3 regions of the Bacillus sp. NPDC094077 genome follow, and region 2 is predicted to be linked to each of the others. Evidence: riboswitches for the same ligand, from Rfam matches in the RefSeq annotation. Region 2 holds a riboswitch; each other region holds the start of a gene.

Region 1 (10,706 bases), on a different contig from region 2:
GTTTTCAAGTGAAATAAAGCGTGATTCACGAAGAATCTCTTTTCCATTATGAAATACTAAAATTGTCGGTCCTGTAAATACTGCATATCGCCCCGCAACCTCTTGCATGTCTTGTAGTAATATATCTATTTTCTCTACGTAATCATAATTCTCTAATACGTAATTTACTTTTCTTAACATGACATCACAAACACCACAATTTTCCGTTTTAATAAACAGAAGTACTAATTGTCGCTCTTCAATATATGTTGCCAATTCTTCTATCGTTTCAAATTTATTCATCTTATCCCTCTTAACGTAATTTACGAAATACTTTATCTTGATACATACGAAATGCTGAACTATCTTTAATCTTTCTCTTTTCCATTAACTGCTGAAACCGCAGCGTTTTTGCTGTTAACTCTTCTTGTAATTTTTTTCTCTCTTCATCATAACAGCAAGCGATTAAATCTTCTATTTTTAATATATCTTTTTGTAATTCCATTTCTGCTGGAATCATTCCAGCATTTTTTAAAATTTTATAACTCATCCTTAACTCTGGAGGTACCATTGAAAGATCTTCTAGTTGTAGTGGCTTTCCTTTTCCCGGAATATTATCAAGATCACCATTCCGTATTGCTTGTCGAATCTTTTCTTCAGCAATGTTCAAAAACACATCCACACTGTCCCCTCCCTTACATATTTTTACTATTATTTTACATGAAATTTCATCATCTTGCTACGCCATTACAAGTTGACTTCATACAATTTTTTCTCAAATTTATTTATAATGAGCCATTTCCTTCCTCACCAATCTTTCATTTTCATATTCAGTTTGTATTAAAGCCTTTTTGTATTGAGAAAATCTTTCTTAATACAATAAAGCGTTTACACTAAATCTTGCATTTGTTACGATTTAATCATCCCCAGCTCCCTTGTATAGACTTCGTGATGTCTGATCATTTTCATCTAGACGTTTCATACGTCTAGATTCACTTTGGTTTATTGGCAAATGCCTTTAAATATATCTTTTACTTTGAAAGGGGAAATGACTATGAGGTCAAAAAAATTCACACTGTTATTGCTATCTCTACTACTCTTCTTACCTCTTTTTCTCACAAATTTTATTACTCCAAATCTCGCATTAGCGGATTCACCAAAGCAAAGTCAAAAAATTGTTGGATACTTTCCTTCATGGGGCATTTACGGACGTAATTATCAAGTTGCAGACATTGATGCATCAAAGCTCACTCATTTAAACTATGCATTTGCTGATATTTGTTGGAATGGAAAACATGGAAATCCCTCCACTCATCCTGATAATCCAAATAAACAAACATGGAACTGTAAAGAGTCTGGCGTACCTCTGCAAAATAAAGAAGTTCCCAACGGTACCCTCGTATTAGGAGAACCATGGGCTGATGTCACAAAATCTTATCCGGGATCAGGTACAACTTGGGAAGATTGTGATAAATATGCCCGTTGTGGAAACTTCGGAGAATTAAAACGACTAAAAGCTAAATACCCTCACTTAAAGACCATTATTTCCGTCGGAGGTTGGACTTGGTCTAACCGCTTTTCTGATATGGCCGCTGATGAAAAAACTAGAAAGGTATTCGCAGAATCAACAGTCGATTTCCTACGTGAATACGGATTTGACGGCGTCGATTTAGACTGGGAATATCCAGGTGTTGAAACGATTCCTGGTGGTAGTTATCGTCCTGAAGATAAACAAAATTTCACTCTCCTTCTTCAAGATGTCCGAAATGCTTTAAATAAAGCAAGTGCCGAAGATGGAAAACAATATTTATTAACAATTGCTTCAGGTGCAAGTCAACGTTATGCTGATCATACAGAGCTAAAGAAAATCTCTCAAATACTCGATTGGATTAATATTATGACATATGATTTCCACGGTGGATGGGAAGCAACTTCTAACCATAATGCAGCATTATATAAAGATCCGAATGATCCAACAGCTAATACGAAATTTTACGTAGATGGAGCTATCGAAATTTATAAAAATGAAGGTGTACCAGCTGATAAACTCGTATTAGGCGTACCATTTTACGGACGTGGTTGGAAAAGTTGTGGAAAAGATAATAATGGGCAATATCAACCATGCAAACCAGGTAGTGATGGCAAACTAGCATCTAAAGGTACTTGGGATGATTATTCTACCGGTGACACAGGCGTGTATGATTACGGTGATTTAGCAGCGAATTACGTAAATAAAAATGGTTTTGTACGCTATTGGAATGACACAGCTAAAGTACCTTATTTATACAATGCAACTACAGGCACATTTATTAGCTACGATGACAATGAATCTATGAAATATAAAACAGATTATATAAAAACGAAAGGTTTAAGTGGAGCGATGTTTTGGGAACTTAGTGGTGACTGTCGCACAAGTCCAAAATATAGCTGTAGTGGTCCCAAATTGCTTGATACGTTAGTAAACGAATTACTTGGTGGACCTATTAGTCAAAAAGATACTGAATCACCAACGAACGTAAAAAACATTGTGGTTACGAATAAAACTTCAACCTCAGTCCAATTAAGCTGGACCGCATCTACTGATAATGTGGGGGTTACTGAATATGAAGTTACTGCTGGGGAAGAAAAATGGAGTACAACAACAAATAGCATTACAATTAAAAACTTAAAACCTAATACGGAATATACATTTGTAGTCATAGCAAAAGATGCTACTGGGAATAAATCACAACCTAATTCTATTATTGTAAAAACAGATGACGCTAACACAACACCTCCTGGCGGAAATGGTAATGCTACGTTTTCAGTCACTTCAAATTGGGGAAGTGGTTACAACTTCTCGATTGTAATCAAAAATAACGGAACGACTCCTATTAAAAACTGGAAATTAGAATTTGATTATAACGGCAATTTAACACAAGTTTGGGATTCTAAAATTAGTAGTAAAACAAATAATCATTATGTAATTACGAATGCAGGATGGAACGGTGAAATTCCTCCTGGTGGATCCATTACAATCGGTGGCGCAGGAACAGGAAATCCTGCCGAAATTTTAAATGCCGTCATTAGTGAAAGCTAAACGTAACACCCGTTAATTATTTCATTAAAGTTTGAATTTAGGTTTGAACGCTCTCTCTCCTAAATTCAAACTTTTAATTTTATAAAAATCACAAATTAATATTACATTAACTGATTATAATTATATTTAGTTTCTAATATGAAGTTCGTGTGAAGTTCACCTGAATTTTACATGAATTTCCTGTAAGTTCTATTGTCTTCCCATACTAATCACATTATCCTTTACATATAGGAATTATTTTTATTCCGTTTCAAACTATCTGTATATACAAAAAAGATAGTGGCCTATTAGGGAAAGGCATCTAGTATTATTATAAATATAAACATAACAAAAGAAAAAGCACGCTTATAAGCGCACCATAAGAGTGCTTCTTCATACAATTCTCATGTAAGAGTTCTCGAAAATCATGTTAATCACAAAGAAAAAGCATTAGCTCATAAAAGCTAATGCTTTTTCTTTATTCATATTGCTCAACGTTCCATTCTTCTATATTCCATACTTTCGTTATCCACGATTCATAGAAAGAAGGCTCATGTGAGACAATTAAAACGGTTCCTTTATATTGTTGTAACGCTTCCTGTAAAGCCATTTTAGTTTCTATATCCAAATGATTAGTCGGTTCGTCTAAAATTAAAACATTGCTTTTCGTTACGATAAGTTCACATAAACGTACTTTCGTTTGTTCCCCACCGCTTAATAAACAAATAGGTTTTAACACGTGTTCTTCTTTCAATCCACACTTTGCTAATGCTTGACGTACTTCTTTCTTTGTCATATCTGGTCGTTCTTCCCAAACTTTCTCTAACGGCGTTATTTCTGAAGCAAGCTCTTCCTGTGCAAAATAAGCAGGATTTACTCGTTCCCCAACAGAAATTGAACCGCTTAATGGCTTTATTTGCCCTAATAATGTTTTTAATATTGTCGTTTTTCCAATACCATTATGACCAACAATGGCTATCTTTTCCCCTTTTTTCACTTGCAAATCCAATTCTGGAAATAACGGATCACTATAGCCTATCCTTAGTTTCTCAGCCTGTAATATACGACTCACTGGCTCAGCATAAACATTAAAATCAAAACGGGACTGGGGTACATTATTAATCTTTTCAACCTTTTGCATTTTCTCCAATACTTTCTCTCGACTTTTTGCTTGTTTCGCTTTTCGAATTTTATTTTTTTGAATAAATGTTTCTAATTGGGCAATTTCTTTTTGTTGTTTCACATACGCCGATTGTAATTGTTTCCTTTGCAATTGATAACTTTGCAAAAACTTTTCATAATCTCCTACGTACCGCTTAACTTTCCGTTCTTCTAGATGATAAATAACATTCGTAATATTGTTCAAAAATACTTCGTCATGCGAAATGATAATATAAGCTTTTTCATACATTTTCAAATACGATTGCAACCATTCTATATGTGCTGTATCTAAATAGTTTGTTGGCTCATCTAGCAATAAAACATCCGCTTTTTCTAAAAGAAGCTTCCCAAGTAATAACTTTGTCCGCTGCCCTCCGCTTAACTTTGAAACATCTTTTTCCAACCCTATTTCAAACAAACCTAAACCGATTGCTACTTCTTCAATTTCTGTATGAATTTGATAGAAATTAGAGCTTTCCAATATAGTTTGTAATTCTCCATACCTTACTAACAGTTTTTCTACTTCTCCTGCTCCAGCCATCTCTTCTGCAATTTTTAACATTTCACATTCAATCGCATACAAATTAGAAAATGCACTTTGCAAGTATCCTTCAATTGTTATCCCTTGTTGTAAATCTATATACTGCTGTAAAAATCCAACCTTCACATGTGGAAACCATTCAATGTTCCCGTCATCATGTATAAGTTCTCCTGTTAAAATCCTTAACAATGTTGATTTTCCAATTCCATTTTTCCCTACTAACCCAACATGCTCGCCCTTTAATAGTCGAAAGCATGCATTATATAAGATGGTTTTCTCACCATACGAATGACTTAAATTTTCTACTGTTAATATACTCATTTTTTTCTCTCCTTTACTTATGATTCATAAGCTAAATAGAGAGAACAACAGTATAAGACCTTATTTAATTATACATATAAAAAATGGGTAAGGTGAATACACCTTACCCATTACATATTATCGTAAAAAAGGATTAAGGTTCTTTACCTGCTGTCTTCAATTTAGCTTAATCGTTAAAAATGGGCAGACTTCTCCCGTCTTAAGCTAAAACCATTTGAAGAACAGTTGATAAAGTCATTTTATCCTTTCACTCCTTTAACATTTGTTATATTAAGAGTATAAACTACTCTGTTATATTCTATTCTCTATTTTTTCTTTTGTTCCTTCTCATTCTTTTCATGTTCTATAAAAAAAGCTCTTACCAGCAATTATCTTAAAATCTGGTAAGAGCTTTTTCTATTTTTTCATATAAGGAGCTAATACTCTTAAAATCTCTTCCTTATCCTTCTTTAACTCAAGTGATGTTAACATATCCATCGTTCGCGGTCGAGGTAATTCCACTTGCACCTCGCCAACTATTGATGCTGGTCTTTGAGATAAAATAAATACGCGATCAGAAAGTAAAATGGCCTCATCTAAGTCATGGGTAACCATAACGATTGTTTGCTTTTCTTGGTGCCAAGAGTTTAAAAGCCAGCTGTGTACTTCCATTTTTGTAAATGCATCTAATTTTCCAAAAGGCTCATCAAGCAGCATAATTGGTTTTTCACATAAATATGTGCGAAGAAAGCTAATTCTTTGGCGCATACCACCAGATAGTGCATCTGGATAATGATCCGCGTATTCATCTAGCTCAAACTGCTTTAATGCTTCCATTCCTTCTGTTAACCTTTTCTTTTTAGATTTCCCTTCAATCTCCAACGGAAGAACAATATTTTGTAAAGCCGATCGCCACGGTAATAATAAATCTTGTTGCGGCATATAGCTTACCACATCTTGTTTTTTCACATGTTCCTCGTTATAAAATACCTCTCCGCTCGTTGGCTCTTCAACACTCGCGATCATATTTAACAATGTGCTTTTCCCACAACCACTTGGACCTACAAAAGAGACAAACTCTCCCTCCTGTATAGAGGCACTAATATTTTCTAATACATTCTTTCCATCGAAAGATTTCACAATATCTTTTATTTGTAATCCGCTCATTTTTCACTTGGAAGGAATTCATTTGTAAAAGCATCTTTTACATCAATTTTCTTTTTAATAACTTTGTTGTCATATAAAAAATTCATGTAATTCGTCCAAACTTCTTCCTTCTGTACTCCCCACGCTTTTGCATCATCTTGATACTTCGTACTTAACCACTTTTGACTTTCTTGTACTAATTCTTTATTCACATCTGGAACAGCTTTAATTAAAATATCAGCAGCTTCTTTCGGTTCTTTAATTGCGAAATTATAACCTTCTGTCGTTGCAGTCATAAACTTTTTCACAAAGTCTTTATCTTGCTTCGCATGCTTTTCACTTGTAATAATAACTGGGCTATAGAAATCAAGCGCTGGATCTAGATCCTTCACCATAATTGTATTTAACTCTTTTCCTTGACGCTTCGCTTCAATGCCATCCCAACCGTAATAAATCCATTCGAAATCTGCATCACGGCCGATTGATTTAAAGAAGTCTGTTTGTCCAAGAATAATTTTTTCGACTTTATTAAAATCAGCTTGATGTTTCTCCATAATCGTTTTTAACGTCGCTTCTTCTGCTGGTCCTCCCCAGCCGCCATAACGTTTACCCTCAAAATCTTTCGGTGACGTCATATTATCTTTTTTAAGCGATGCAAAGGCCGAAGTATTATGCTGAATAATCGCTCCTACAGACACAACTGGGATTCCTTCAACACGAGCTAATGTTACATTTTCCTGTGCACTTATCGCAAAGTCTGCTTTCCCAGAAGCAATCATCTGCTCTGCTGTTACATTGTCACCAGGCTGAATAATTTCTACATCTAATCCTTGTTTTTTATAATAGTCCTTAGTCTTCGCTACATATAAACCAGTATGGTTTGTATTTGGAAACCAATCTAATACTATTTTTACTTTTTGATCTTTACTTGCACTTTCTTCTTTCTTCGCCGGATTACACCCAGCCACACCTACCGCTAATAAGGTAGCTAACATAACTTTTAAACCTTTTTTCATTTTCTGCCGTCCTTTCTATATATCCATGGTGCTGTTATTCTTGCCATAAATTCCACAATAAAATACAGGCATAATGTCACCATGACGATAATTGCTGCAACACCAAATACTCGGGCAGTTAAAAAGGATTTTGTAGCTCTCGTAAGCATAACCCCTAAACCTTCACTTGCACCGAGCCATTCCCCGATAATCGCCCCCATTACGCTATATGTAACTGCAATTTTCAAACCTGAGAAAAAGTATGGAAGCACTGCTGGAAACTTTACTTTCTGATAAACTTGCCATTTCGTTGCTTTCATTGTTTGTAACAGTTTCAACATGTTTTTATCTACTGTTTGAAAACCTTCTAAAATGCTAAGAGCAATAGGGAAAAAACAAACGAGTATGACGACCATTACTTTTGGCAACATCCCATAACCAAACCAAATAATAAATAACGGCGCAAGTACAACGATTGGAATCGTTTGCGAAATAACGAGCAATGGGTTTATTAAAATACGAAATAAAGGTATAACGTCCATAATAATTGCGATGCTCGTCCCAAGTAAAATCGCAAAGAACAGTCCGATTATAACTTCCTGTAACGTTTGCATCGTATTTGGTAATAGTAAATCTTTCATTCCAATTAATTCTTGAACAATGGCAGAAGGCTTTGGTAAAATCCACGGTTCAATTTTAAATAATGAAACAGATCCTTCCCATATCGCAATGAGAAGGATAAGCCAAATGGTTGTAATTATTTTAGATTGCTTCTGGTTTTGCATATTCATCACGGTACTTCCAAACCTTTTCATCTATCGTTACACCAGTGCTTGGACGATAATGGATTTTAATAGAAGTAATCACTTCTTCAGCTCCAGCATCGACGCATGCTTGTTGCGCACGTTTAACGACATCAAGAAGTACATCTAATTCTCCTTCCAGCGTTGTTTCCATTGCCCCTACTTCATAACGCACTCCCGATTGTTGTACAACTTCAATTGCTTTATCAACAACAGAATATACATCTTTTGTTTTCGCTTGCGGTACTACTGAAAATGACATTGTAACTTGTTGTGACATAATAAAATCCCCCTTATGAAATTAAATTTTAAAACAAGAAAAGGCTTTCCTACTGCGTAGGAAAGCCTTGTATGCAAGTTATTATAGAATAACATATGCTACATCACTTTAAGTAACTCCCTACGCTGGCATTATCCAGATCAGGTTGAGGGTCGATGTTTACTTACATCCTCTCAGCCAATTGGCTCCCCGGTCCTTAATTCGTTTTCATTGTAGCATGATTTATTTTATTGAACAAACTAAACCATGCATATTCATTTCATTATTTTTGGAAAATATCCAACTTTTTCAGCATGAGCTAATAACTGCTGAATAAATTGTTTATTAATGGCTGGCACTACCAGTTCTTTTTTCTTAATCCATTCATTCGTTCTACGAGTACCCATTACGATTTCAGATTGCTGCGCTCCATCTCCTGCAACTTGAGAAGCAATTAGTTCTGCTATTACTTCATCTTCTTTCGCTAACTTAAGTCCAGTATCTATATATTGCGAGAGTGAAACCATTTCAAGGTTATATCCACATTCCTCAATTAGCTGTATAAAATGTTCAAATTCAATTTGATGCGGATGACAAATATGTAGCGTTTCCCCTACAATTTGTGCATCTTGCAAATACGCTACAATTGATTTACTAGCAAAATCAATTGGTGTAAAATCGATTTTCCACTTCACATTTGGAGCTTGTCCAATGAGTAACATCGCTTTAATAAGACGATAAAATGCATTTCCTTCAATATTTTGTTGGAATACACCTGTCTCTGAATGACATGCTAAATTACCTGCACGATAAATATTCCCTTGTATGCCGCCCTTCAAAGCTTCACGAACAAGATTTTCCGCCTGTAGTTTACTATCGGAATACACACTCTCTAACTCTACATTATAATTAAAATCACCAGTTTCCATATATGTATCCCATTGCTCTATTGCCAATTCTATCGGAATACCAATTGTTGAAATAAAGTGGAATGTTGCCCCTTCTTCCGTTAATGCTAGCATACGGCTTGTTCCATGAACGTTTACATTTGTAAACTGAGCTACATCTCCAAAGTGCCTTACATCTGCACCACAATGAATTACCGTATCAACTTTGGAACGAATAAATTTAAATTCTTCTTCATTCATACCAAGATACTCTGCTCCAAGATCACCAGGAACTGCTGTTATACGTTGTAGCCATTCTTTGCTTATATCATTAAAGTAACCTGTTAATGTATTAACAATTCTTTGTTGTATATCTTGCGTTGGTCTTACTAAGCAATAAATATGTGCTGTTGTATCTTTTAGTAACTCATACAATATGTGCGAACCTAAATAACCTGTAGCTCCCGTTAAAAAGATATTTGAAACTTTACCATTTTTCACCTCATTTATATGTGAAATTGGCTCTGGCTCATGAATTACTTTATATTCACGGAATACTTCTTCTTCCTCTACTTTTAATTCCCTTTGAATTTGTGCTAACCCATATATTGTTCTTTCCTGGAAGAAGTCTTGAATTGTTAAATGCGGGAAATCTTCTTTTAACAAGGTTAAAACTCGTAACACCTTCAACGAATGCCCACCAATTGTAAAGAAATCATCATGAACACCAATTCTCGAGATTCCTAATACATCAATCCAAGCTTTTGCTATTTTCTCTTCCGCTTCAGTAGATGGGGCAATATATTCTTGTAAACGAACTGGTTCATAGTCTGCTTCTAGTTGTGCTAATCGCTTCACATCAACTTTTTTATTTGGTGTAAGTGGCAGTTCATTAATATAGATTAATTTGGATGGCACCATGTAATCTGGTAACTGCTCTTGTAACTGATAGACTAATTCTGGTATTTCCTTTTTATCCAAAGTTGTATAGAATGCAATTAAATATTGGCTACCTTCCTTACTTTTCTTAGCAAAAACAGCATTTTCTTTTACATTATGATTTTGAGAAATTTTGCTTTGAATTTCTCCTAATTCAATACGATGTCCTCTGATCTTTACTTGATCATCTTTTCGGTGTAAAAATTCTATATTTCCATCCTCTAATAACTTAACTACATCACCTGTTTTATATATTTTAACTATAGGATTAAATGGATTTGGAACAAAAGCCTCAAGTGTTTTTTCAGGCTTATTAAAATACCCTTTTGCTAGTCCTACTGAATCTATATGCAATTCACCAGGTACACCAATTGGACAAAGATTCATATTCTCATCCAAAATCATAACTTGATAATTGGCACATGGCTTACCAATTGGAATACTCGCAACATCCTCATTCAGCTGACCAGGTATTTGATAGGTTGTCGTCACTACAGTACATTCTGTTGGTCCGTATACATTATGAATTTCAACATTTGTACCTATTCTTTCTCTCCATAATTTAATAACCTCTACAGGCAACATTTCACCGCCAATAGCAATTCTTTTTAAGGAAGCTAGCTTATATACATCTTCTT
Region 2 (10,706 bases):
TGCAGTAATTGCTGTCATTCCATACACACCAAGCTCTTGGAACGTTTTTAAATCTGCTTGAATTCCAGCACCGCCTCCGCTATCAGATCCTGCAATTGTTAAAGCTTTATTTACTTTCATCCCACTCATCCTTTTCTATCCAAAATAGCGATGATAAATTGTTTTTGCTTCACTTATATCTTTCGTTCCATGTACGAGTACACGGCCATCTTTAAAGGCGACTAACCTCTTTTCTTCAACAGAAAATGATAGTAAATATGGATTTATATTTAAATCCTTCACGCGACCTTTCAGCAGCTGCTTATATTGTTCAAAATTCATTTCTTCCTTATAAGGTGGTCTAATTTGAACTGTATTTCTCCCGCATAAAACTGCTGTTTTCGAAGTGTTTTCTTTATTTAAATACGGGTATAGCGCATCCTCACCACACGAAGGACAATTATGCTTACGAAGCTTTTGCACATTCATACATGAATATTCATTCTTCCATACATCAAACGACACAAGTCCATCTCGAAGCGATTCATAATCTTCTACTAACAGTTTAAGAGCTTCCGTAACTTGATGAGAAACAACAAGAGATACAGCAGGTGATATAATCCCCGCTGTATCACATGTCGCCCCGCCAAGCGGAATCGATTGTAATAAGCATGATAAACATGGCGTTTTACTAGGAAGAATTGTGTAAGACAGGCCGTAACTTCCTACACATGCTCCGTATATCCATGGAATAGAATATTTTTGCGCTATATCATTTACAATAAAACGTGTTTCGAAATTATCAGTCGCATCAATCATTACATCGACGTTTGTAACAAGTTCTTCTAGCTCTTCAGCCGTTACATCTTGAACGAGAGCTTCTATTCTTACTTCACTATTAATCTCTTCTAGACGTTTTTTTGCTGCTACAGCCTTCGGAAGATTATTCTCTACATCGCTTTCTGCATACAATTGTTGTCTTTGTAAATTACTCCAATCTACATAATCACGGTCAACAATTGTTACATTGCCAGCACCAGCCCTTACAAACATTTCTGCATTTGCACTACCTAATGCGCCTGCACCGATAATAAGTACATGCTTTTCTTTTATCTTCTGTTGTCCTTCTTCTCCAATTGGAGAAAATAGTTCTTGGCGCGAATATCGATTATTCAACTACGCTCATTCCTTTTAAAGGACTGCTTGCAGTTGCACAACGTTTGCGCGCAATACGACCTGCTTCAAAGCCTAAACGTCCTGCCTCAATACTTAATTTCATTGCCTGTGCCATCTTAATAGGATCTTTCGCACCAGAAACAGCTGTATTTAATAAAACACCATCTGCTCCTAATTCCATCGCAAATGCTGCATCAGCTGGGCTACCAATACCAGCATCAACGATAACTGGTACTGTTGCTTGTTCAATAATAAAGCTTAAATTTAATGGATTTACAATTCCCAGTCCCGATCCAATCGGTGATGCGCCTGGCATAATCGCATGCACGCCAAGTTCTTGTAATTTACGTGCTAATACAACATCATCAGATGTGTACGGAAGAACGATAAATCCTTCTTCCAGTAACATTTCAGATGCCTTTAATGTTTCTACTGGATCAGGTAGTAACGTTCTATCATCGCCAATAACTTCTACTTTTACCATGTCACAAAGTCCAGAAGCTTTTGCTAATTTTGCAATACGAACAGCTTCTTCAGCATTTTTTGCCCCTGCTGTATTTGGTAATAACGTATATTTTTTTACATCAAGTTTCTCTAATAAATTAGGTTGCTTTGCATCAAATATATCCATACGACGTACTGCAAATGTTAAAACTTCAGCTTCAGAAACATCGATTGCCTTTTGCTGCACATCAAAATCAGAGAATTTCCCTGTTCCTAATAAAAGTCTAGAATGAAATGAAAATGGTCCAATGTTTAACATAATCAACCGCCTCCTACGAAAGTTACAATCTCAATTTGGTCTCCATCAAAAACAGATGTATCTTTATGATCATCTTTTTGTAAAATATCTTTATTACGCTCTACTACAACAATTCTGTTATCTAACTCTAAATGTGTAAGTAGCTCAGCTACTGTTTTTACACTCGCTGGCACTTCAACCTGGTTACCATTAATTTTCAAATTCAAATTTTCATCCCCTTTCTAAACCGTTTTAGAAAGCAATGATTCTAGCAAGTGATTCCCCTGCTTTCCTTCTATTAAATCAGCCATATACTGACCAGAAACAGGACTTAATAAAATGCCGTTTCGATAATGGCCCGTACAAGCATATAAACCTTTTATTTCTTCATGCTCTCCCATATAAGGAGCTTTGTGATTCGATTGTGGTCTTAATCCTGCCCATGCGCTTTCCCACTCTGCTTCTTTTAAAGCCGGCAATATTGTATAAGCACGCTCTAATATGGAAGTAATACTTTCTGGTTGTACAGACTTATTGAACATATGAGGATGCATCGTCGCCCCTATTACATAACGTCCACCACGTTTCGGCGCGATGTAAAATCTTTCTTGGAAAATAGGAGCTTTCAATAGTTGCTTTCTACTTCTTACTGCAACCACTTCACCCTTCACTGGGTATGTCCCCCAATCGCGGTGAAAATAACGTAGTAGCTTCGTGCTCCATGAACCTCCCGCAATAACAACTTTCTCACATGTGATAATACCTTCGCTTGTAACAATTCCGGTCACTTTATTATTTTCAATACGAATATCAAACACTTCTGTCTGTTCATATATATCAGCACCGGAAATTGCTGCAGAATGTGCGAATGCTTCCGTAAGCTCTGGTGCAATAACGTGACCATCTTTCGGATAATATACCGCTCCGATAATGGATTCAGATAGAAATGGCTCTTTTTCTCGCAAATGGTCTCCCGTTAAAAAATAGGAATCTTCACCTGTTTTCTGCTGCCAATCCATAATGTGAAGAATTCTCTCTTTCTCATCTTCATTTTGAGCGATGCGATATATCCCTTTTTCCTCATATCCAATATCAATACCCGTTTTCTCACGTAAACCTGCTGCAAGTTGTGGAAATATAGCTCGGCTTTTTCTAGCAAATTCAAATAGCGGGTCATACGCATCCCATTCTGCTTGAACACCCAGTAAACCAGCGGCAGCTTTCGAAGCTTCAGATGCAATTCTTTGCTTCTCTATAATTGCTACTTTATGTCCTCTTTCTGCTAGAAAATGTGCAACTGAACTACCAATTACACCACCACCAATAATCGCTACATCATACTTCTCACACATGTTTTTCCGCCCACTTTCTTATTGATTCCTTATAAGATTTCGCTTTGCTATACGGGTTACTACTACTTACAATTCCAGACATAACTGCTATACCACTTATACCGTTAGTAAGAACGTCCGCTGTGTTTTCTGGAGTGATTCCTCCAATTGCCATAATCGGTATGGATAAACACCTTGCAATGTCTGCAATTTCTTCAAGCCCTCTCGCTGGCACACCTTTTTTACAATCCGTCGGAAATACATGACCATAAACGAGTGAATCTGCTCCATTTTTAAATGCTACTATCGCTTCCTCTAACGAATGTACGGAATAACCGACATGCAAATAAGAAAACTTTTCTTTCACTAACCTTACATCTACGCTTCGGTATCCTAGTTGAACACGAGGAATATTTAATAGAATAGCGATATCAATTCGATCGTTTATAACAATTTTAGAAGCTGGAAAACCTTTCGTTAAAAGGCTTTCCACTCCTTCATATAATTCCTTCGTACTTTTCTCACGCTCACGAATATGCAAATAATCAATCTCACTCTCAATTTGCATCGCTACATTCACTAACCCTTCGAATGGCATATGGCCATTTGAGATTACATGGAGCTCATTTTTCATATTCATTCGCCTACTTTAAAATGTTTTCAAATAATTCATCAGCTGGAATGATTTCTTTCGTCATTCCTTTTTCTTTCAACCATTTATTTTGTTTCTCCCACGACTCTTTTGAATCCGATAAGAATGGCTCATCTTTCATTTCCATCTTCTCTAATAAAATTTTCATACTTTCTTTTTCAACTTCTGGCACAAGCGGGAAGTTTTCTTTTTCTTGATGATCTAATAAAATATTTAATGCTTCATCCGGGTTTTTCTTCATAAAGTCATACCCTTTTTTCGCCCCACGTAAAAAGGCTTGCAACGCTTCTTTATCTTTTTTCAACGTTTTATCACCTGTTACAAACACAAGTTCATGATAATTCGGTACACCGTAATCAGCTGGATTAAAGTACGCTGGTTCATGCCCTTCATGACGCATAACAGGTACTTCATGGTTAATGTATGCTCCTGTTACAGCATCTACTTTTTTTGTAATTAATGCTGGTACTAAATCAAATCCAACATCGACTACTTTCACTGTATCTGGATTACCACCAGCTTCTTTTACCATCGTTTTTAAATACGCTTCACTTAAAGGTGTTCCAGAGTATCCTACTGTTTTTCCTTCTAAATCTTTCGGTGATTGAATGCCTGCTGATTTCAGCGATACGACATGATTTAATGGCGAACGTACGACAGCCCCAATTGATTTCACTGGAATTTGCTCATTTGCTCTTGCCATAACAACATCTGGCTGATAATATAAGCCAACCGTTACTTTTCCTGCAGCCGCTAACGTTAATGGATCAGTCGGATTGGAAGGGAATTTAATATTCACCTTTACTCCTTCTTCTTTAAAGTAGCCTTTTTCAATTGCTGCATAAATAAAGCTGTGTACCGCATTTGGGTACCAATCTAGCATGACTGTTATTTCTTTCTCTTTTTTACTTTTATCTGATGCTGAATTACTCGAACATCCCGCAATCATTGCAACTAATAATGTAAACACAAAGATGCGTTTTAATAATTTCATGAATGCTTCCTCCAACTAATGAATTTCTTTTCTAATATAGAAATAAGTATGACGAAGAAAATAGCTAATAATGATAACAATACAATGGGTGCAAATACACCAGCTCCGTCTAACTGCGTCATCATTCTCTTACTGAAATATCCAAGCCCAGCTTGTGCACCGAGCCATTCTCCAATAGCTGCACCAATCACACTAAGTGGAACTGCAATTTTTAAAGCTGAGAAAAAATAAGGAAGAGCCGACGGCAACTTTAATTTAAGAAAAACATCTTTTTTCGTTGCTCCATATGTAACTAAGAGCTCCTCCCATTCTTTTTTTGTACTGCGCAGTCCGTCATACGTATTGACCGCAATCGGGAAAAACGTAATTAAAACTGTAACAACAACCTTACTCCAGATGGTGTATCCAAACCATAAAACAAATAACGGAGCAAGCGCAGTAATCGGAATGGTTTGTGAAGCAACTAGTAAAGGATAAAATGCTCTTTCCATCCATGTACTCGCATTCATTAGCATCGCTAGCCCTACACCTAATACGATAGAAATAACAACACCTATTAAAACGACGTATAATGTTGCTGGCAAATGAACCGTAAATAATATATCTTTTAGTTTCCATATCTTCATTACAATTGCAGACGGTGACGGTAAAATATACATCTCATCTACAATTCTTGCGCCTATTTCCCACACAGCAAGTAAAATACTAGAAAGTGTAATGGCAGGAACTAATTCTTTCAAACGGTTCATCATACGAGTACCTGCCTTTGTAACATACTAAGAAGCTCATCTTTCAGCGCTAACACTTCCGGTTTATATAAATCCTTTCGTGTTCTGTTATGGTCAAGCGGCACAATCCGCTCAGTCAAAGTCGTTATCGGCTGCTGTTCCACTACTAAAATTCGATTCGAAAGAAACAGTGCTTCTTCAACATCATGAGTGATAAATAAAATTGTTTTTTCCCACTCTTTCCATTGTTCAAACAACCATTCTTGTAAAGAAGCATTCGTTAAAGCATCTAACGCGCTAAACGGTTCATCTAATAACAATATCTCCCCGCCTGTTAATAAAGTTCGGATAAAAGATACGCGCTGCCTCATGCCTCCAGATAAATCTTTCGGATATTTCTTCTCGTATCCTTGTAGACCAAATTTATGTAACAGTTCCTTTGCCTTTACTTTTGCTTCTTTCTTCTGCACACCTTGGCACTCTAGCGGTAAGGCAGCATTCTCAATAATTGTTCTCCACGGCAAGAGCATATCTTGTTGGGGCATATACCCTACAGGATGGTTCTTTGTTTCTGTCAGCTCTATCTGTCCAGTGCTTGCTTCTTCTAAGCCTGTAATAAGGCGAAATAAAGTACTTTTTCCGCAACCACTCGGTCCGATAATGCTCACAAACTCTTTGTCCTGTATAGAAGCATTTAATTCATGAATGATTGGTTTCTCATCATAATAAAAAGAAACATTATGAAACTGTAGTATGTTCTTGCTCCTCAAATCCCCACATCTCCTTACGATAGGACATATCCCAGAATAAATATTCAAATCGACTGGAATATAAGAAAATCTCCTCTAATCGATCTAGCTCTTTCTCTGATTTTCCTACTGCCATCTCATTTAATAAATCTATTAACCAAATACAAAGGTTACCGTATTCTTCAGAACTATATCCTTGAATCCACTCACCAAAGAACTCATGATCACTTGCCCCAGGAATATCATTTAAACGCTTTCCAATCTCCCAATAGCTCCACATACACGGAAGAAGTGCTGCTATTAATTCTGCAAGTGTGCCGTTTTGAGATACAGACATCATATAGTTTGTATAAGCTAAATTTTTAGCTGATGGTTTTGCAGATTCCATCTCTCGTGCAGAAATACCTAGTCTTTTTGCATACTGTTTATGGATCGTCATTTCTCCATTTAGTATTCCGTCAATTTGCTCAGCGAACTTTGCCATCACTTGAGGATTCGTTGCTTTTACAACACCAATAGCATATATTTTTGCGTAATCTAACAAATATAAATAATCTTGAATAATATAATACTGAAATTTATCTTTTTCTAACGTGCCATCCCCCATACCTACTACAAACGGATGATTATGACTCATCTCCCAAACTGGTTGTACAGTTTCTAATAATCTATCGCAAAATTTCATTTCTCTTTCCCCTTTCAATATATGAATCTAAATAAAAAACCACTTCTCTATATAAGAAGTGGCTACAGCAAATAAAATGTTAATTTATTCGTTGTTCCACTTCCCTTCGCTAGTATTACCTAGATCAGGTCTGTAAGGGTTAAGGATTATTCCTCTCTCAGCACGAAAAGCACCCCTAGTGGTTTCAATATGGAATTTTTAAATAAAAAAGCCCCGTTTCTATACGCAAAGAAACGGGGACTCATTATTAGTGTCCGAATTGCTTCCCTACGCTAGCATAATCTAGATCAGGTAATAAAAAGGATCAAAGGCTTACGGCCCACTCTCAGCTGGCAACACCAGCTCTCCTAGCAAACTATAAAATTATCACTGTCAGTATAACACCCTAATAAGACATCATCAACTGTTTTAATTTTCTCAATTGTCAACAAAATAACAAAGTTATACAATACTTATATTCTATTTTAGAAAATAAAATCCCAATTAATTGTATAAAAAGGCATCATTATCCTGAAAAAATTTATTTTTATATTGATTTCATATTACATTTATGTGAATACACCCACTATATTATATCTTTATACTATAATAAAATTACAACTAACTATACAACTAGAGGAGGTCTCTATTATATGAATATGAAAGCTACTGCTCTAACAGTAACTACTGTCGCAATTGCCTCATTACTTCCTTCTATGGGAGAAACAAATGTACAAAAAGCAAACGCTGAACAATTATCTAATGTTAAAACTGGATATGTCAAAGTCGATCAAGTAGCCTTACATAAAGAAGATAACACAAATAGCACATCACTTGATACAATTCGCTTTAATACGAAAGTGAACATACTTGAAACAACTAATGATTGGTATAAAGTATCTGTTAATAATAAAGTAGGTTATGTACAAAAAGATGCTATTCTACTAAAAAACAAACTTCAATCTAATAATCAATACATCGTCAATACTAATGCATTAAACGTTCGCTCTGAACCTAATTTAGAATCTTCCATTTTAGATGTATTACCAAATGGTAAGTTCGTTACCGTTCAAGGAGAGCAAGGCGAATGGTATAAAATTTTACATAACGGCCAAACAGGTTATGTACAAAAAGCGTTCATATCTAATGGATCTCAGCCTTTAGTAAAAGGAATCACAGTTCAAAATAATACGAAATACACTGTTGCAACGCCAAAATTGAATGTACGTAGCAATGCTAGCACAAGTAGCGCTCTACTTGGTTCCTTACAAAACGGTACACAGGTACAAGTAGTAGAAACAGTAGGAACTTGGTATAAAATTCGTTTTGGCACAGGATACGGATATGTAGCCAAACAATATGTGGTACAAAATCAACAGCAATCACAAGCTCAAACAGCTTCATCTTCAGCTATTCCAGCAGTTTTCAAATTCCCTACTCAAGGAAAAATCAGCTCAACCTTTGATATGCGCTGGGAGCAAATGCATTATGGAATAGATATTGCAGCACAAGGTAACGTCTCCATTCAAGCTGCCGCTGCAGGTAAAGTTGTGAAATCTTATTATTCAGCTAGTTATGGCAATGTCGTGTTCATCGCCCATCAAATAAACGGGAAATTATATACAACAGTTTATGCTCATATGAAAGATCGTACTGTACAAGCTGGTGATCAAGTACAAACTGGACAATTACTAGGTCATATGGGAAACACAGGTCATTCATACGGGCAACACCTCCATTTTGAATTACATAATGGAGAATGGAATTTTGAAAAAACAAATGCAGTAAATCCACTGCCGTATTTAGTTAGGTAAATTGTATGCCACGCAATATACCTCTCGTAATTGAATACTTCGCCTTTTTAGGTTTAATCTGTTGTTTAATAATTTACAATACAAACACTGTATTTTTATCTATTATCATTGCTTTTGTTGCTTTAGAAATTATGATGGAATCATTCCAAGTGCAACTAAAACAAAAAATTGCCCATATTTATAATGCTATTTTTCTATTAAGTGCCCTTATAACAAATGTTATTAGTAATGGCTTTTATTTATCTACCGTAGTTCCTGTATTCTTTATGGCTGTTTTATTATTCATAGCTAGATACATTAATGTCCCTAATAATAAAAAACATGAACAAGAAGCCTAAAAAGAGGAGACACTGTGTACCAATCTTTCAAAGATAACCCGATGAAATATATATTGAATGTATATGAAAAACTAAATACTTTTTTTGGTATACAAGGAAGTTCTACTGCACAATTTCTCCTTTATGGGATGTTATTTCTTGTCTTAATTACTTTCTCTTTGTTTTACTAACAAAAAAGGATCTCAAATAAATTTGAGATCCTTTTTCATTTATATAGAAAATGCTCTTTATCCACAAGCATATTTTTCATAAATAAAACTAAGATTATATTTTTTCTCTAAGCTCATTCTTTGCTCATCATCGCACCAATAGAACAGAATATCATGAATCGTTGCATAACGCTTATTTTTAAGAAATAGTTTAAAGAATGATGGTAAACAATCATGTAATTGTATAAATATATAATTGCGTAGTATTTCCTCTTTATATTCAATGCCCTTACAAAGGTACAGTAATTCTTCACAATAATATGCATGCTGTGGAACTTGAATCATTTCAAAAAATGGTACGTATGATAGTAACTTTCCAATAAAATGGTCATATCGATCCATTACCCCTATCGTCATATGCTCCATCATTTCTTTCATTACATATAAATAATCATCTACATGAGTTGTCTTTAATGGGTCTAATCGATCTGAAATTTGAGAAAGTACAGCTCTTTGACAAGCTAAAACTACTTGACTAGGTCCATAATATGATAGAAAATCTGTACACTTACGATACTTTCGTAATAAGTCATGTGTATATAAATCATACACAAAAGTATTACAATACATCGCTAGACTCATCATATCACTATTCAATTGCTCTTTTGATAGTGCTTTAGCTCTCTTACACATATAAAAGAATGTAAATTCCAATACTTCTTTTTGAGATAATAAATATTTACAATCTGTTATACATTTTTCATTAAATTTAACTCTATCCCAAATTTCTACATCCCCATCTGTTAATTCACCAACACGATATTTAATAACTAAGTAGTTTAAAGCAACCGCTTGCGTCAAAAGATCCCATGTTTCATATTCCAGTGAAGTTTTGACAAATTCATCTAGCCCTTGGGTTACCATAAAAGCATTTGCATCTTCATACCAACCAATCTCTTGACATAAACGAAGAATACGTACTAAGGTTGGAATCTCATCTTTATGAAACTGCGGTAAATTCTTTACTTTATTCATTCCATAAACGATAAATTCTGCTAAATTTTCTTCTTTATAAAATTCTTTTTCTCTCCACACTAATATAGTTCGCTCTTTCCCTTCACCTTTTGGGTGACGAGGTACAAGTAAAGATAGTAATTCAGCGAAATTATTTGGTTCTATATATGTATCTGTAACCAAATTCCAATTTGGATCGCCCTGTACAGCCCTCATATAATTCCCCTTCCCTTTTTATCTACGTAGGAAATATTAATTCATCATTACAACATTAAAAGTAAATATTGTTATATTCAAAACCCCTCATAATACTTATATCTATCAGTATATCATTTTTTCTCCTATTAAAAATTAGGAATGACAAATTTTTAAAAAA
Region 3 (10,706 bases), on a different contig from region 2:
TTCAATACGTAATAATTTACGGTTATCTGATTGGAATTCCCATATGTACTGTTCCTCTGAGGCAGAGAATGGTGTTTTCCCCATCACAACAACACGTCCATTATATTGTTCTTCCATATGGTACTCGGTATCATCCATTTCAATTGTCGTCGGAATTTCATCAATTGAATCTAAACGACCATCAATCGGTGTATATAATTTGTAATACGTATTTTCACGGTCTTCAATTTTTAAATAACGAATATCTTTCCCGTCCTGCAATGTTAAAACAATTTCCTTACGCGAATGCATACTCGTTTTCCCTGTTAATTCATACATAACTAACGAAACTTCAATCATATCGCCAGGAGCTAACGTTAAAAGACTCTTTTCTGGTTTCGGTGGCTCTGGGCTTTTCATTATATTTTTGATTCGTTTAAATAAACTCATGATCTACCCCTCCTTTTCTCTTTATAAACAAGCACCTAAAATAAGTGCACCAACAATATGTAATGATCCAGCTAACATCGCATGCGCAACACTGCCTTCTTTCGTACCTTCTTCTAAATCAAGACCAGACACTTTCTTTAATACGAATTCAATAAACATTTCTACAACTAATAAAATAACGAAAGACACTGCCGATGCAAGAAGTGCTTGCCATAAATCATTCGCTTTCGTAATCGATTGGGATAAAATATAACCTTGCGCAAATAATTTCATAACGAAGCGAGTTGTTACAGCTGTATTCCCGTTTTTTATTTCTTTTAAATCATTGTATTTTGTAAAAATCGAATCAACCCACATAATTGCAAATAATAGTACTGCACTCGCTCCAGTCCATACAAGCATAGCTACTACATTCATCCATGTCATTGCAAAACCTCCTCTAAATATAAAGTGAAACTTTAATCAGTGGGGAGTTTTCCATCCCCTACTGATTATTAACCCACACCAATCGGGCATTTATGGGCAGTCGATCTCCCACCAACCTCTCTGCTTTCACAAAATATTGAGGTGGGAGTCTTACTGCCGGCAAATAGCGGGGTAATAGAAAACCGACATGAATTTGTTTAGACATGTCGGTTCATTTGTCTCTATTCTATATTATTTCTCATACTGCTTCATAATACGGGCTAATTCATCGTCAACAGCAGAATTTTTGTTTAAGCTTGCGAATTCATCATCTAATGACTTTTCTTTTTTGTAAACTTCACCGCTTGCTTCTGCCTCAGCCTCTAATTGAAGAGCTTTCTCTTCCATACGGCTTAAACCAGCTTTTGCTGAATTTGAATCGAATCCAGACATCGCCTGATTAATATTTTTTTGTGCTTTCGCTGCATTTACACGTGCTACAAGTGTTTCACGTTTATTTTTCAGCTCTGTTAATTGCTTACGCATTTCTTCTAACTTCGCACGAAGATTATCAGCAGCTGCTTTGTTTTGCTCATAGCTTGCTTTATATTCATTCATCTTTTGCTCTGCACTTTGTTTTTCTTCTAATGCACGGCGCGCAAGATCTAAATTATTCGCTTGAACAGCCATATGAGCTTGCTCTTCACGCTTTTTCACAAGTGCTTCTTGCTCTTCAAATAATAATTTAAACTTCTTCTCAAGTGCGATTTGAGCTGCTACACTTTTCTCAGCTTCTTGTACATCAGCTTGCATATCGCGTAAATATTGATCCGTCATCTTAACTGGATCTTCCGCTTTTTCAATTAATGAATACACATTTGACATTGTTAAATCTCGTAATCGTTTAAATACAGACATCCAAATTCCTCCTATGATATACCTCATATTTCAAATTCACTACTTGGAAAACCTAAAAATCTCCCCTTACAGTAAAGAATATTCATTTTTACAGCCTATGTGTTTATTATAACAAAACTAAGATGTCCTTACATGTTATTTCCAAAATATAGTCAATATAATATGACATTCCAGATATAATATTGTATTCCTAATATATTCTCATTATTTCTCTTTAAAATTGAATTGTTTTTGTGTACCTTCACTAAATTACATAAGTGTAATGTTACTGTAAGCTAATTCGATAGTTGCGTTTCGATATTTCTTATACACTAATAACAGAAGCAACAAACAAGCTTCTCCACATGTAAACACTAATACAAAAACTGTATTTACTATATAACAGACAAAAAGGAGAAATCACCATGAAAAAATTAGTAGGAATCGGATTAGCAGCGGCTATTTCATTTGGAGCATTATCAGGTTGTTCTTTATTAGGAGAAAAGGCAAATGGCTTTGTACTGTATGGATCAGAAGAGCAAGTAGGGCAAATTGCGGATAAAAATAAAAAAGAAGTAAAAGAAAAAGATATGTATAAAATGAAACTTACAACACTTGAAGATAAAAAGGTTCTTGTAATGGATAAAAAAACTGGCGAAGAACTTGTTAAGAAAGAACTACTTAGAAAAGTTGATAAAAATGACGACACAAAAGCAATTGATAAATTACCAGCTGTAACAGCAGAGCAAGGTGTATTATTCGCAAAAGAAAAAGTAGAGAATGCTACACTTGATGGTGCAAAATTAAAATATGAAGGTAACACAATTATCGGAAGTGGCCGCGCATATGCAGACATGTTCGCAATTGTTGACGATGCAACTTACGGGAATGTAAAAGGTGAAGAAAAATCTGTAGGTGTACTAAAGTTCGATAAAGACCCTAGTAAAGAATTCCCTGGAAAAAATGGTGTAGAAGCAGCTCAACTTGTTACAATTAAAAAGTAAATAAAAAAGCTTTGCGAAATTCGCAAAGCCTTTTCCTATTTATGAGCAACTTGCTCCATGTCTGGACTACAAGTTTGTGACTGACATGATTTATTTAAAGAACATGCTGCGCATTTTCCTTTTTTACTTCTCTTTGCAAAATTAACTAACGTATATGCTGCATAACCAAAAATGATAGCTCCAATTATAATATTGACCATCATTGTAATACATCTCCTTCTAGAATCCGAGTAAGGATCCACCTTGGTATATAATGAGCGTTAATACATAAGCAACAACAAGTGGATAAACGACAGAGAAAATTGTCCATTTCACCGATCCTGTTTCGCGTCTAATAACAGCTACTGTCGCTAAGCACGGAACATATAATAAAACAAAGAACATAAATGCGTACGCTGATAACGCTGTATAATGTGCCCCCATTACATTTCCTAGCACATCTTCTTTAACCGCATAAATAATCGCCATTGTTGAAACGACAACTTCTTTCGCTAAAAATCCTGTTAAAAGGGATGCCCCAGCTTGCCAAGTTCCAAAGCCGAGCGGTGCAAATAGTGGAGCGATAAAACCACCAATCATCGCTAAGAAACTGTCTCCCATATCAACACCGAATCCTGATGGGCCTGCATAGTTTAATAACCAAATGACAACAGAACCACCGAAGATAAATGTACCTGCTTTACGAACAAATCCTTTACCTTTCTCCCACGTGCTCAGCCATAGTGTTTTCGCTTGTGGCACACGGTAAGGAGGTAGTTCAATTACAAAAATAGATTTTTCCGCTTTTAAAATAGTAAGGGACATAATTTTTGTAACGAGTAACGCAAGAACAATACCTGCAACATATAAAGAGAACACAACAGTCGCCTGACTATGAGGGAAGAACACTCCCGCAAATAATGCATATACAGGTAAACGTGCTGAACAAGACATAAATGGTGTTACTAAAATTGTAAGTAAACGTTCTTTCTCCTGTTCAATCGTTCTCGCTGCCATAATACCTGGAACGTTACATCCAAAGCCGATAATCATCGGGATAAATGCTTTTCCGTTTAAGCCGAAAAACTCCATAATTCTATCCATAACAACTGCAATTCGCGCCATATATCCTGAGTCTTCTAATAATGAAATGAAGAAGAATAGTGCAAAGATTTGTGGAACGAATACTAATACCGCACCTACACCAGCAATAATACCTTCTGTAACGAGCGCTTGAATAAAGTCAGAAGCCCCAACACTTGCGAGACCAGCTGTAACCCAATCAGTAAGCTGTCCACCAAAAAATCCATCAAGCATATCAGATAAAGGTGTACCAATCCACGTAAACGTAACTTGAAAAATAAAAAACATAACTGCTAAAAAGATTGGAAGTCCTAAAATTTTATGTGTAATTAACTTATCGATTGTTTCCGAAAAAGGAATTTTTCCTTCTTTCTCATGCTGAATTACATTTGTTTTTAACTTTTCAATATACGCTTCACGAGTTTTGTAAATATGCTCCTCCAACGTACAATCAAGTTTTCCTTCTAAACGAGATCGAATGGCTATAAGTTCCTTATAAATTGGTAATGCTTTCATTTCTTTTTCTACTACTTCGTTATTACTTAAAAATTGAAGGGCTAACCATCTTGGATGCTCATAATTCGCTGTCTCTAAAAGAGCGATTACCTCTCCAATCCCTTCATCCATTTGTACACCATATGAAATTATGAATGGTTTTTTCTCTTTTTGCTTCTCTTCATGAAGAGTAGCAAGTAATTCTTCACAGCCCTTTCCGCTTCTTGCAACGACAGGAACGACTGTTACTCCTAATATTTCTGATAATCGTTTTACATTAATAACAATTCCTCTTTGCTTTGCCACATCAATCATATTTAAACCAATTGAAACTGGCTTACCAAATTCAAGTAATTGTAATGTTAAATGCATATTTCGCTCAAATTGCGAAGAATCCACTATATTTAACATATGATGAAATTCGTCTGTTAGTAGAAAATTCGTAACGACACCTTCATCACGTGAAACTGGATTTAAATCATAAACGCCTGGTAAATCAATTAATGTTCCTTGCTTACCTTTTAATTTACCAACCTTCTTTTCTACTGTTACACCGCTCCAGTTCCCTACATATTCATAAGAACCAGTGAGCGCATTAAATAATGATGTTTTCCCTGTATTCGGATTCCCTAGCAAAGCAACCTTATTCACGCTAATTCCACCTTTATCATTTTCGCGTCACAATGACGAATACTAATTAGCTGTCCACGACACTCCAATGTACAAGGACCTTTAAACATCGCTTTCTGTTTCAGGCGAAGTTCGCTTCCTTCCGCGAGACCGAAAGCAGCCAGTCTTCTCTTTAGTAAATTATCTAGCGACTGAATACTTTGTACTAACACTTTCTCACCAATTTTAATATCTACTAAGCTCATAACCTTCCCCCTCAGAAGAGAATGATAATTATTTTCAAAAAAATTATACCATACTCTATTTCTCTTGTACTATACCTTTTTGCTTCATATTTATTAACATTTCGCTACAATTATATTTCAATAATTGTCATACCAGATTCATTTGCCATTCTCATCCATTTCGCTTACAATAAACAATAGCAAATAAAGAATCTCGTTATCACAGGGGGAGCCTTGCCGCTGAGAGGGAACACTTCGTTCCGACCCTTCGAACCTGTTAGTTAATGCTAACGCAGGGATTGTGCAAACGTCCGAAATACATACCTCTTTTTTATTTACGTATTTCGTATCCTCCTATGATAATGTTCTTTTTTGTGTAACTTGGATTTAGGGGGAGACAACATGCGTAACACCAATTTACAAGCGATGATCGAATCTGCAATTTTTGCAGCCTTCGCCTTGATTATCGATATTTTACCATTATCAATTAAACTTCCAACAGGCGGTTCCATTTCATTTGCTATGATTCCTATTTTTATTATCGCATACCGCTGGGGCTTTAAATCGGCTTTCTTAGGTGGTTTAGTTTGGGGGCTATTACAAATTGTCGTAGGAGATGCCTATATTTTAACACCTGTTCAAGCATTCATTGAGTATTTCATTGCCTTTGCTTTTATCGGATTTGCTGGTTTATTCTATCGTCCAATTCAAAAAGCACTTTTAACATCCAATGAAAATAGCGAAGAACAATCAAGTTTAGGTAGCCGTAAAGATAAACCTTCATCAAAACAAGACCAAGGTAAGAAAGTCCTTGTTTATATTATCCTCGCTACATTTGTTGGTAGCTTTGCTCGCTATTTCTGTCATTTTATTGCTGGTATTATTTTCTGGGGACAATACGCACCAAAAGGTCAATCAGCTGTACTATATTCATTAATCGTAAACGGTAGCACAATGATTGGTTCTTTTATTTTATGTACAGTTTTACTTATATTTTTATTTATCACTTCACCACGCTTATTCAAGAGCATTGGTGCTTATCAACTAAATTCAAACAAAAAGGGCGCTTAATAAGCGCTCTTTTTTTTATATCGTAATATCAATTAAAAAAACAATAAATGCGCAAAAGAAAATAAATACCATTATACCTAGCCAATTGCTATGCACGGTTCATCGACTCCTTACATAACCTCATTTTCTAACCAAATTATATCGTTTAAAAATAAAGATTAGGTAAAGATAATATGAAAATAACTTAAAAAAAGCGTAGCATGCATTGTCTACGCTTTTTTCGGTAAGTAGAAGTAAAATAACACACCATCTTCTGTATTCTTTACCCCATATTCAGCATCGTGCAGTTCTAAAATATTTTTAGAAATGGCAAGCCCAAGACCCGTTCCACCTTGTGAACGCTGACGAGCTGCATCCACGCGATAAAAACGATCCCAAATTTTATCTAATTGCTCTTCTTCAATGTGAGTACCTTTATTTTCAATACACACTTTGATACGATCCTTCTCATCTATTGTAGAAATCATAATATCTTCTTTATTTGGCGTATAGCGTATGGCATTTGTAATGAAGTTCACGATGACTTGTTCAATCCGATTTTGATTTGCAATCACTTCAAATGAACATATATTTTTATGAACACGAAGTTCTTTTTTCTCTATTTCCACAGAAAGGTGTTCACATATATCCTCAATTACTGTATCAATATAAAACGCATCCTTTTTCATTTTATATGTGCCTGACTCAAATTTAGCTAACTCAAGCATATCCAAAATTAAAGTATCCATTTTGTCTACTTCTCGCTCCATCGCTTGAAAATAGTATTCTTTTTTATGTTCAGCTACTCCATCTTTTAAAATAGAAATGCAGCTTTTCATAATACTTAACGGTGTTTTTAATTCATGTGAAACACCCGAAATAAATTCTTTCCGCGTATTTTCTAATTTTCTTTCCTTTTCAATATCTTGTTCTAGCTGTCCAATATGCGAATGTAGTTTGTTCGATAGCGTATTAATATTTTTTGATAAATCACCAATTTCATCTTTTGAAGTAACCGGAATTTTTTCTGTGAAATCTAAATGTGCTATTTTTTTCGTTGTATCATTTATTATTAGTAATGGTCTTGCAATTTGTTTTGAATAATAGAACGAAGCTAGAAAAATGAGAACGACTACAAATGCAATAATATAGATGTAATAATCTTGCACCATTTGTGCAGCTTCATCGACTGGTTGCAAAGATGCCATTGCATATATATATGTCACTGACCCGTCTTTATCTTTTATTGGTTTAATTAATAATTTATATTTTATATCATTCTTTTCATAGTCCATTGTCTTGGTTGAATATTCTATTTGATTACTCTCTTTTAGTAATACATCCGTTTGAAATTCTTTTATACTATCCAAAAATAAAGTGTTTTTATAAATTGGATTTACGGGGCCTTTTACATCAGGAAACTGTACTTTCGTAACATACCCTCCTATGTAAATATCTGATTCTTGGGCAGCTTGTTCCTGAACGGCCGGCTTCTTTTCCTTTACAAGTGATTCTTGGGCTGCTTTCTTTTTCTCCTCATCTAATTTACTCTTTTTCTCATTAAATGCTTTTTCTAACGGTTTATTAGATCCGCTTAAGTTTTGCTTAGATAACGTGAAAGAGAATGGAATAAAACTATCTTCTTTTTTCACCCCAGAAAAATAAATGTTTTGGCCTAAAAACTGATCTGATGATTTATTATCAATCTCCTCTATATTGACGAGATTGTATAAGGGCATTTTGAATATTTGTTGTCCAAAGCTCTTTTGTTGCCTACGATCTATCGTTACCTCAAAATAAAAATCATCTGCATGTTTTAAATTCCCATTCTGATCTAATGTCGTGACCCACGTATTATTTTCTCTTAAAAAGTCTTGCTCCAGTTTCTGAATTCCTTCTGTACTTCCTACATAATTTAAATAATTCTTTTCAAAGGAATTTAAATTTACTTTAATATCTTCCACTTTTCGATTTGCATAATATTGTTTAAAAAATATCGTTTGTCCAATAAATATCGTCGCTAAAATTAGCATGCATAATGCTGTTGTAAGAGTAAATAATTTTAGTACAATCCCTTTCCTCATACATTTCCCTCAAACTTATAACCAGTTCGCACTACAGTAGTAATGTACTTTGCTTTCTCCCCTAATTTATTTCGCAAATTACGAATATGGCTATTAACTGTTCGATCATCGCCAGCAAATTCATATCCCCAAATTTTTGAAATTAATTGTTCTCTTGTTAGTACAATTCCTTGGTTTTTCATGAAATACACTAATATTTCAAACTCTGTATGTGTTAAACTAACGTCTGCCCCATCAACAGTAACAGTACGTGACGGAAAATGGACGTGAATGCCATGAATTGATAACGTATCGTCTTCATTCTCTAAAAGCTGCTCTGTCACTTTTCTGCTTTCTAACAATCTTTTCGCTCTGGCTAATAAAATTGGCGGGCTATACGGCTTCGTCACATAGTCATCTGCCCCAAGTTCAAATCCAAGTAACGTATCATCCTCATCTACACGCGCTGTCAACATAATAATAGGTACTTGGGACGTCTTACGAATTCTCCGGCAGACAGACCATCCATCTAGTTCTGGTAACATAATATCGAGTATAACTAAATCAACCTCTTCTTCTTCAAATAAAACTAAAGCTTCTTTCCCATCCCTCGCTTCAAACACTATATACTGTTCACTCAAAAAATAATCTTTTAATATTTCACGCAAAATCTCTTCATCTTCAACAATTAAAATGTTTTTTTGCATAACTTACGTATCCCCCTCTCACTTTTAGAAACTACAATTTTATCCCGCTATTTGCGGTCAGTAAGACCCTCACCTCAAAATTCGGCACATGCGAGGAAATTAGGTGGAAGATTAACTGCCCGGAAAAGCCCGATTGGTGCGGGCTAATAATCAAAAGGGATGGATCCCCTCCTCAGATTAAAGTTTCACTTTATTTTGCATAACTAGCAGTTAATTTCGCCTCAATAATATATCTATCTGGTGCATCCCCTATATAATCAAATGGATAGCAAGTCGTCAGGGTTAAAGTCGGTTCTTCTTTTTTCACAATAACAGTACGATCATCCGCATGAGTAATCCATGTCTTTTGAATTTCATATGTGTACGTTTTATTATCATACTCTAAAATAAGAGTATCCTTTTCTTTTAACTCTCCTAAATCTGTAAATACAGTATCTCGATGCCCACTCAGTACAGTATGTCCCCCTCCAGATGGCGTTGTCGTTAAATCACTAACAAACATACCAACTCCTTTTTTCAAAGTTGCATCATTCGCCTCCCAATAAACAGAAAACTTCTTCTTTATTTTCGGTATACTTAACATCGCTACCTGTTCTCCTTCTTTATGTTGTGTTTGAGAAGAAGGCACTTGAGAAGTTACAGGCGTTTCATGAGAAAGTTGATTATCTTGTATATTTGTAAGGCTCTTTATTTCTTCTTTTGTTAATTCTTGAGCGGAGCTTTTTCCTTTATACCATTCCACCGCATAATATGATCCCATAAATAGCCCTATAGCCATTAATATCATACCGATATAATTGAGTAGCTTCATGTTTCATCCCCCCATGCAAAAAATGGTAGGAGTAACCTACCATTTTTAATATATGAAATTATCCCATTCTTTATAGGCTAATATTTTATTTACGCTTTAACCTTATTGCGACGATTCAATCCAAATAATGTACCTAATCCGACAAGACAGGCGCTTAATGCCATCATTGCTACATTATTTGATGCTGTGTTTGGTAATTTTTCACCTTGTACAACTGGCTTCGCTACTTCTTTTTTTGCTACATCATTTTTTTGCCCGGCTTTTATCGCTTCTTCTTTTTTGGCCATATCACTTTTTAACTGTTCTTGTGCTATTCTCTTTTTCTCTTCTTCACTCTTTTTCTCGGCTTTTATTGCTTCCTCTTTTTTGGCCATATCACTTTTTTCTTGTACTTGCGCCGCTTGCTTTTTCTCTGCATCATTTTTTTGCTGTGCCTGAATTGCTTCTTCCTTTTTAGCTACATCTGACTGCACTTGCGCCGCTTCTTCCTTTGTTAATGTTCCAGTAGAAGCACTCGCTACTGAAGAATAACCTACTGTTAAAAGTGCCATTGCACAAATTGGTAATAATCTCTTTTTCATTTTATTTCTCTCCTCTTATAGGTTTTACATCACTTCGCATCGGATGTATCACTAGAATAAACAACATATGTAAATATAAGATGCAGATGAAATATATTTCATTTAAAGATTTCATTGTAGAAAATAAAAAAACACCGTAATATATACGATGTTTTTTCGGGTGTGTGTCTCAATATTTACATGTTACTTTCGCGTGATTTAGAAGTAGAAAGAGCCGGAGCGATAACTAATTGTCTCGGCTCAGTTTTCTTGAAGTGATTTTTGACGTTACACTTACGGCGTTGAACAACCCATGCTTTAATAGGGTTTGTTAAAATAATTTTTTGCTCTTCGTTAGGGGCCTCTTCT

What was found. A riboswitch is a leader RNA that binds a small molecule or an ion and turns the genes downstream of it on or off. The one in region 2 is predicted to bind thiamine pyrophosphate.
Region 1: another riboswitch for thiamine pyrophosphate. It lies ahead of ACQKNR_RS20420 (MTH1187 family thiamine-binding protein); the one in region 2 lies ahead of tenA (thiaminase II).
Region 3: another riboswitch for thiamine pyrophosphate. It lies ahead of thiT (energy-coupled thiamine transporter ThiT); the one in region 2 lies ahead of tenA (thiaminase II).

What each region holds. Positions count from the first base shown of each region.
Region 1 covers NZ_JBNNUF010000009.1:90,310-101,015, forward strand. Annotated here, with positions in the region: gene ACQKNR_RS20385 (thioredoxin family protein) at 1-282, opposite strand, end outside; gene ACQKNR_RS20390 (DUF1992 domain-containing protein) at 293-661, opposite strand; gene ACQKNR_RS20395 (glycosyl hydrolase family 18 protein) at 1,034-3,058, shown strand; gene ACQKNR_RS20400 (ABC-F family ATP-binding cassette domain-containing protein) at 3,516-5,060, opposite strand; gene ACQKNR_RS20405 (ABC transporter ATP-binding protein) at 5,457-6,206, opposite strand; gene ACQKNR_RS20410 (ABC transporter substrate-binding protein) at 6,203-7,201, opposite strand; gene ACQKNR_RS20415 (ABC transporter permease) at 7,198-7,971, opposite strand; gene ACQKNR_RS20420 (MTH1187 family thiamine-binding protein) at 7,943-8,263, opposite strand; TPP riboswitch at 8,364-8,465, opposite strand; gene ACQKNR_RS20425 (amino acid adenylation domain-containing protein) at 8,518-10,706, opposite strand, start outside.
Region 2 covers NZ_JBNNUF010000007.1:237,213-247,918, forward strand. Annotated here, with positions in the region: gene thiD (bifunctional hydroxymethylpyrimidine kinase/phosphomethylpyrimidine kinase) at 1-129, opposite strand, end outside; gene thiF (thiazole biosynthesis adenylyltransferase ThiF) at 136-1,155, opposite strand; gene thiG (thiazole synthase) at 1,148-1,918, opposite strand; gene thiS (sulfur carrier protein ThiS) at 1,921-2,124, opposite strand; gene thiO (glycine oxidase ThiO) at 2,140-3,249, opposite strand; gene tenI (thiazole tautomerase TenI) at 3,242-3,862, opposite strand; gene ACQKNR_RS18585 (ABC transporter substrate-binding protein) at 3,873-4,874, opposite strand; gene ACQKNR_RS18590 (ABC transporter permease) at 4,871-5,623, opposite strand; gene ACQKNR_RS18595 (ABC transporter ATP-binding protein) at 5,623-6,372, opposite strand; gene tenA (thiaminase II) at 6,341-7,036, opposite strand; TPP riboswitch at 7,121-7,223, opposite strand; TPP riboswitch at 7,284-7,395, opposite strand; gene ACQKNR_RS18605 (SH3 domain-containing protein) at 7,669-8,829, shown strand; gene ACQKNR_RS18610 (hypothetical protein) at 8,835-9,167, shown strand; gene ACQKNR_RS18615 (DUF3965 domain-containing protein) at 9,395-10,546, opposite strand.
Region 3 covers NZ_JBNNUF010000005.1:54,405-65,110, reverse strand. Annotated here, with positions in the region: gene ACQKNR_RS14425 (DUF4178 domain-containing protein) at 1-429, opposite strand, end outside; gene ACQKNR_RS14420 (DUF350 domain-containing protein) at 451-855, opposite strand; gene ACQKNR_RS14415 (PspA/IM30 family protein) at 1,087-1,752, opposite strand; gene ACQKNR_RS14410 (lipoprotein BA_5634 family protein) at 2,157-2,735, shown strand; gene ACQKNR_RS14405 (FeoB-associated Cys-rich membrane protein) at 2,771-2,938, opposite strand; gene feoB (ferrous iron transport protein B) at 2,955-4,943, opposite strand; gene ACQKNR_RS14395 (FeoA family protein) at 4,940-5,167, opposite strand; TPP riboswitch at 5,362-5,463, shown strand; gene thiT (energy-coupled thiamine transporter ThiT) at 5,549-6,217, shown strand; gene ACQKNR_RS14385 (sensor histidine kinase) at 6,427-8,280, opposite strand; gene ACQKNR_RS14380 (response regulator transcription factor) at 8,277-8,966, opposite strand; gene ACQKNR_RS14375 (class D sortase) at 9,157-9,777, opposite strand; gene ACQKNR_RS14370 (LPXTG cell wall anchor domain-containing protein) at 9,867-10,358, opposite strand; gene ACQKNR_RS14365 (hypothetical protein) at 10,535-10,706, opposite strand, start outside.